2 regions of the Streptococcus sp. 1643 genome follow, and region 2 is predicted to be linked to the other one. Evidence: riboswitches for the same ligand, from Rfam matches in the RefSeq annotation. Region 2 holds a riboswitch; the other holds the start of a gene.

Region 1 (3,410 bases), 540 kb from region 2:
TTTGAGCTTTTTGGTGAGAATTACCATACAGATGACTTGGTTGGTTTTGCCTGGTCCTGTGGGGATAAACTTTACGCTACAGACAAACTTGAGCTCTTGCAGGAGCCGATTCTCAAGGATTTTCTAGAAAAAACACCTCTGAAAGTGTATGATTTTAAGAAAGCGAAGGTTCTTTTAAATCGTTTGGGCTTGAGTTTGCAGGCCCCTGCTTTTGACAGCCGTTTGGCCAAATACCTCCTCTCTACTGTCGAGAACAATGAAATTTCAACCATTGCGAATCTCTATGGCCAAACTTATTTGGCTGATGATGAGATTTTCTACGGTAAGGGGGTCAAGAAAGCTATCCCTGAGAGAGAGAAATTCTTGGAACACCTAGCTCGCAAGGTTGCTGTATTAGTTGAAACCGAGCCTGTTTTACTTGAAAAACTCGGTGAACATGGGCAGTTAGACCTTCTCTATGACATGGAGCAACCTCTGGCTTTTGTCCTTGCCAAGATGGAAATTGCTGGGATTACAGTCAAGAAAGAGACCTTGCTTGAGATGCAGGCTGAAAATGAGCTTGTCATTGAAAAGCTAACTCAGGAGATTTATGAACTGGCTGGTGAGGAGTTTAATATCAACTCGCCTAAACAGTTGGGCGTACTTCTCTTTGAAAAACTGGGCCTTCCTCTAGAATACACCAAGAAAACCAAGACAGGTTACTCGACAGCCGTGGATGTGCTAGAGCGTCTGGCTCCTATTGCGCCAATTGTTAAGAAAATTCTAGACTACCGTCAGATTGCTAAGATTCAATCGACTTACGTGGTTGGCTTGCAGGATTGGATTTTAGATGATGGCAAGATTCACACGCGCTATGTGCAGGATTTGACTCAGACAGGGCGTTTGTCTAGTGTGGATCCAAACTTGCAAAATATTCCTGTTCGTTTGGAACAAGGTCGCCTCATTCGTAAGGCTTTTGTGCCAGAGTGGGAGGATAGTGTACTACTCAGTTCGGACTATTCACAGATTGAGTTGCGAGTTTTGGCGCATATCTCTAAGGATGAGCACTTAATCAAAGCCTTCCAAGAGGGAGCAGATATCCATACTTCGACAGCTATGCGTGTCTTTGAAATTGAACATCCTGAGGATGTGACGCCAAACGACCGTCGCAATGCCAAGGCTGTCAACTTTGGAGTGGTTTACGGGATTTCAGATTTTGGTTTGGCGAACAATCTTGGTATTAGTCGTAAGAAGGCCAAAGCCTACATTGATACCTACTTTGAGCGTTTTCCTGGGATTAAAAACTATATGGAAGAAGTGGTGCGTGAAGCGCGTGATAAGGGATATGTAGAGACCCTCTTCAAACGTCGTCGAGAGCTACCAGATATCAATTCGCGCAACTTTAACATTCGTGGTTTTGCAGAGCGAACTGCCATTAACTCCCCTATTCAGGGTTCGGCAGCAGATATCCTCAAGATTGCTATGATTCAGCTAGACAAAGCTCTAGTTGAGGGTGGTTATCAGACCAAGATGCTCTTGCAAGTGCATGATGAAATCGTCCTTGAAGTTCCGAAATCAGAACTAGCAGCTGTCAAAGTACTAGTGAAACAAACCATGGAAGAAGCCATCCAACTCAGTGTTCCCCTTATCGCAGATGAAAATGAAGGGGCAACCTGGTACGAGGCTAAATAAGAAAGCTATGATAGAGTTTGAAGCGCGTGCCTTCAAGCTCTTTTTCATGGTTTTCTGTAAGCAGTTTCCTTGACTTTTCCTTGTATTTGCGTTACTATATGTCCATATAAGATATGGGAGTCTGTGTACAGTCTGAGAGGAAGTGTTAAACTTCGACCGCACCTGATCTGGGTAATGCCAGCGTAGGGAACGATACTTAGCCGAATTCTGCACCTTTTCCATATATGGCAAAGGTTTTTCTTTTTGTCAAAAAGAAAAACTGAGAAGAGGAGGTTTTTATGAAAGCAAGCATTGCCTTGCAAGTCTTGCCCCTATCACAGGGGATTGATCGAATTGCTATTATCGATCAAGTGATTGCTTATCTGCAAGCTCAGTCCGTGACCATGGTGGTGACACCCTTTGAAACGGTCTTGGAAGGGGAGTTGGATGAGCTCATGCGTATTCTTAAAGAAGCGCTAGAAGTGGCAGGGCAGGAGGCAGATAATGTCTTTGCCAATGTCAAAATAAATGTAGGAGAGATTTTAAGCATCGATGAGAAACTTGAAAAGTATGATGAGACGACACACTAGTCTATTGGGTTTTCTAGGAGTCTTGTCAATCTGGCAGTTAGCAGGAATATTCAAACTTTTACCCAAGTTTATCCTGCCAACTCCTTTTGAAATTCTCCAGGCCTTTGCTCGTGACAGAGAATTTCTCTGGCACCATAGCTGGGCGACCTTGAGAGTGGCTTTGCTAGGTCTAGTCTTGGGAGTCTTGATTGCCTGTATGATGGCGGTGCTTATGGACAGTCTGACTTGGCTCAATGATCTTATCTACCCTATGATGGTGGTTGTTCAGACCATTCCGACCATTGCTATAGCCCCTATCCTGGTCTTGTGGCTAGGCTATGGAATTTTGCCCAAGATTGTCTTGATTATCCTGACGACAACCTTCCCTATCATCGTCAGCATTTTGGATGGTTTTAGGCATTGTGACAAGGATATGCTGACCTTGTTTAGTCTGATGCGGGCCAAACCTTGGCAAATCCTGTGGCATTTTAAAATCCCGGTTAGCCTGCCTTACTTTTATGCAGGTCTGAGAGTCAGTGTCTCCTACGCCTTTATCACAACAGTGGTATCTGAGTGGTTGGGAGGCTTTGAAGGACTAGGTGTCTACATGATTCAGTCCAAGAAACTGTTTCAGTATGATACCATGTTTGCCATTATTATTCTGGTGTCGATTATCAGCCTTTTGGGTATGAAATTGGTCGATGTTAGTGAAAAATATGTGATTAAATGGAAACGTTCATAGAATAAGAATGTTTCAAAAAAGAAAAGAGGAAATGAAAATGAAGAAAACATGGAAAGTGTTTTTAACGCTTGTAACAGCTCTTGTAGCTGTCGTGATGGTAGCTTGTGGTCAAGGAAATGCTTCTAAGGACAACAAAGAAGCAGAACTCAAGAAGATTGACTTTATCCTAGACTGGACGCCAAATACTAACCACACAGGGCTTTATGTTGCCAAGGAAAAAGGTTATTTCAAAGAAGCTGGAGTGGATGTTGATTTGAAATTGCCACCTGAAGAAAGTTCTTCTGACCTGGTTATCAATGGCAAGGCGCCGTTTGCTATCTATTTCCAAGACTACATGGCTAAGAAATTGGAAAAAGGGGCAGGAATCACTGCCGTTGCCGCTATCGTTGAGCACAATACATCTGGAATCATCTCACGTAAATCTGACAATGTCAGCAGTCCAAAGGACT
Region 2 (3,410 bases):
CCCACGGTCCTTAAAGGAAATATGTCTGAAATCCGAAGTCTTGTTGGCTTAAAACACCATGGAGTTGGAGTTGATGCGAGTGCTAAAGATCAAGAAACGGAGGATTTGCTTCAAGTTTTGAAAGACTGGTGTCAGACCTATTCTGGTATGTCATTCTTAGTCACTGGCCCCGAGGACCTCATCGTTTCGGAGAATCAGGTTGCTGTATTGAGGAATGGCTGTGACGAATTAGACTGGATAACAGGGACAGGAGACTTGGTTGGAGCCTTGACAGCCGTTTTTCTTAGCCAAGGAAAGACTGCCTTTGAAGCTTCTTGTCTAGCGGTCTCTTATCTCAATATCTCTGCTGAGAGAATTCTTGTCCAAGGAATGGGATTGGAAGATTTTCGTTACCAAGTTCTCAATCAACTCTCTCTCCTAAAAAGAGACGAAAATTGGCTAGAAGCCATCAAAGGAGACTTTTATGAATAGAGAAGCACTTAAACTGTATCTAGTAACCAATCGCTACCAAGATTCCTTGGAAAACTTTCTTGAAAAAGTCGAAACGGCCTGCCGTTCAGGTGTTACCATCATCCAACTACGAGAAAAAAACCTCACTACCAATCAATACTATCAACTGGCAAAACAAGTCAAGGAAATAACAGATGCCTACCAGGTGCCCTTGATCATTGATGATCGGTTGGATGTCTGTCTTGCAGTCGATGCAGCAGGTCTGCATATCGGCGACGATGAACTACCAGTTTCGGTTGCCCGCAAAGTCTTGGGTCCCGAAAAAATCCTCGGTGTCACTGCTAAAACAGTTAATAGAGCTCTCGAAGCAGAAACATTGGGTGCGGATTACTTGGGAACAGGAGCCATTTTCCCGACTACGACCAAAGAAAATGCACCCATTACCCTGATTTCAACCTTGAAAACAATTTGCCAAACGGTCGCCATTCCAGTAGTTGCTATCGGAGGCTTGACGTCAGAGAATATTGACCAACTTATCGGCACGGGTATAGCTGGAGTAGCTGTCGTACGTGATCTGATGCAGGCAGAAGATATTGAGGCAAAAACGCAAGCCTTTTTAACAAAGCTGGATGACATGATTTCCTAATCAAAAACTCTCTAATTCCCTTAAAGTAGGAACTAGAGAGTTTTTTCTTAATCTTTAAAAGTTGTATGGTTGACTGGGCCAGAACCATGTCCGAGTTGAGGAGCGTCTTGGATGGCTTTTGTGATAAAGGCCTTGGCCTTATCAACTGCCTGGTAAAGACTTCTGCCCTTGGCTAGTTCAGCCGTAATCACAGCAGCAAAGGTACATCCAGTACCATGGGTGTGACAAGTTTGAATTCTTGGACTTTCCCAGACAAATTGTTCATCCTTGGTAAAAAGGAAATCCTTGGCACCACCTTCCAGATGGCCACCTTTGATAACAACGGACTGGGGACCAAATTCTTTTATAATTAGGCGACCAGCACGCTGCATGTCTTCTGGATCATGAATCGAAAAACCAACAATCTCTTCTGCCTCAGGAAGATTCGGAGTGATAATGGTTGCAAGGGGAAGCAGATTTGTCTTTAGGTAGTCTCTGGCACTAGAATCAATCAGGGTGTCCCCACTCGTAGCGACCATAACAGGATCAAGCACATAGGGACAGTCTAGCTTTTTAAGGTAGGGTTGGATGATCTCCATAATCTCAGTAGTTGCCAACATCCCTGTTTTTACAGCCTGAGGCTTGATATCCGAAAAGACGCTCTCCAATTGAGCTTCCAGCATTTGGTTGGAGACGTGCTCGATTAATTGAACGCCTCTGGTATTTTGAGCGACAAGACTGGTCACAACGGCCATTCCATAGACATCTCTAGCTTGGAATGACTTTAAATCAGCCATAATGCCAGCACCGCCACTAGGGTCAGTCCCTGCAATGGTTAGAGCAACGGGTAAATAAGTCATCTAAAACCTCCCAACCAACTGAAGTTTGTATTCTTAAGAACAAGCTAGTCTGTTTGAGGAAAGCAATAGAAGACAAGTAGTCCTCATTATCATTTCCACTTCCATCAGCTAGCATTACCTAGATTGAGTCAAAGGGATCTAACAGTTGTTAATCTCAGCTTTACGCACCCCTAGTGGTTGTTTTCTTTTTTCTTCAGTATAGCATATTTTTATAGTTTATATAGTAAAATTTGACTGCAAATCTCTCGTTACATGATTAAAATTCTATTTTTCGAAAAAATAATAAAAATTATAGTTGACAAATGTAGATTTTCGGAGTATACTAATAACTGTAATCTACAAATGTAGATTTAGGAGGTGTGATTATGCAGATTTCAGATGCAGAATGGCAGGTTATGAAGATTATTTGGATGCAGGGGGAGCAGACCAGTACGGATTTGATCAGGGTTCTGGCAGAGCGGTTTGACTGGTCCAAGTCCACGGTTCAGACCCTTTTGGCTCGTTTGGTTGAGAAAGAGTGTTTGACTAGAAAAAAAGAGGGCAAGTCCTTTGTTTATTCAGCCCTTTTAACTCTAGACCAAAGCCGAGACTTGCTTGTCCAAGATATCAAGGACAAGGTTTGTTCTCGTAGGATTAAGAACTTGTTGGCTGATTTGATTGCTGAATGTGATTTTACTCAGGTTGACTTGGAAGACTTGGAAGCTGTGATTTCTGAGAAGAAATCAAGCGCTGTAACAGAAGTAAAATGTAATTGTATGTAAAGGAGACGTCATGTTAAATAGCATTGTAACCATTATTTGTATTGCCCTTATCGTGTTTATCTTGTTTTGGTTTTTCAAAAAGCCTGAAAAATCTGAACAAAAGGCCCAGCAAAAAAAGGGCTACCAAGAGATTCGAGTGGAAGTCAAAGGGGGCTATACGCCTGAGTTGATTATTCTTAAGAAATCAGTGCCAGCCCGTATCGTCTTTGACCGTAAGGACCCTTCACCCTGCCTAGATCAGATTGTTTTCCCAGATTTTGGGGTGCATGCGGACTTGCCTATGGGTGAAGAGTATGTAGTGGAAATCACACCTGAACAGGCTGGAGAGTATGGTTTCTCTTGTGGCATGAATATGATGCACGGTAAGATGATTGTAGAATAGGAGAATGATATGACTGAAATTGTAAAAGCAAGTCTTGAAAATGGTGTTCAAAAAATCCGTATCACGGCAGACAAAGGCTACCATCCAGCCCACATCCAGCTTCAAAAAGGAATTCCCGCTGAAATTACCTTTCATCGTACAACTCCTTCAAACTGTTATAAGGAAATTCTGTTTGAAGAAGAAGGCATCTTGGAACCAATCGGCGTGGATGAAGAGAAGACAATTCGTTTTACACCCCAAGAGTTGGGGCAACATGAATTTTCATGTGGTATGAAGATGCAAAAGGGAAGCTACACCGTAGTTGAGAAGACTCGAAAATCTCTATCCCTCCT

Evidence for each region. A riboswitch is a leader RNA that binds a small molecule or an ion and turns the genes downstream of it on or off. The one in region 2 is predicted to bind thiamine pyrophosphate.
Region 1: another riboswitch for thiamine pyrophosphate. It lies ahead of FD735_RS09580 (thiamine-binding protein); the one in region 2 lies ahead of thiD (bifunctional hydroxymethylpyrimidine kinase/phosphomethylpyrimidine kinase).

What each region holds. Positions count from the first base shown of each region.
Region 1 is NZ_CP040231.1:1,850,362-1,853,771, reverse strand. It holds gene polA (DNA polymerase I) at 1-1,671, shown strand, start outside; TPP riboswitch at 1,775-1,877, shown strand; gene FD735_RS09580 (thiamine-binding protein) at 1,950-2,240, shown strand; gene FD735_RS09575 (ABC transporter permease) at 2,203-2,961, shown strand; gene FD735_RS09570 (ABC transporter substrate-binding protein) at 2,999-3,410, shown strand, end outside.
Region 2 is NZ_CP040231.1:1,312,530-1,315,939, reverse strand. It holds gene FD735_RS06960 (hydroxyethylthiazole kinase) at 1-471, shown strand, start outside; gene thiE (thiamine phosphate synthase) at 464-1,096, shown strand; gene thiD (bifunctional hydroxymethylpyrimidine kinase/phosphomethylpyrimidine kinase) at 1,144-1,935, opposite strand; TPP riboswitch at 2,019-2,117, opposite strand; gene FD735_RS06945 (CopY/TcrY family copper transport repressor) at 2,301-2,696, shown strand; gene FD735_RS06940 (cupredoxin domain-containing protein) at 2,707-3,078, shown strand; gene FD735_RS06935 (heavy metal translocating P-type ATPase) at 3,088-3,410, shown strand, end outside.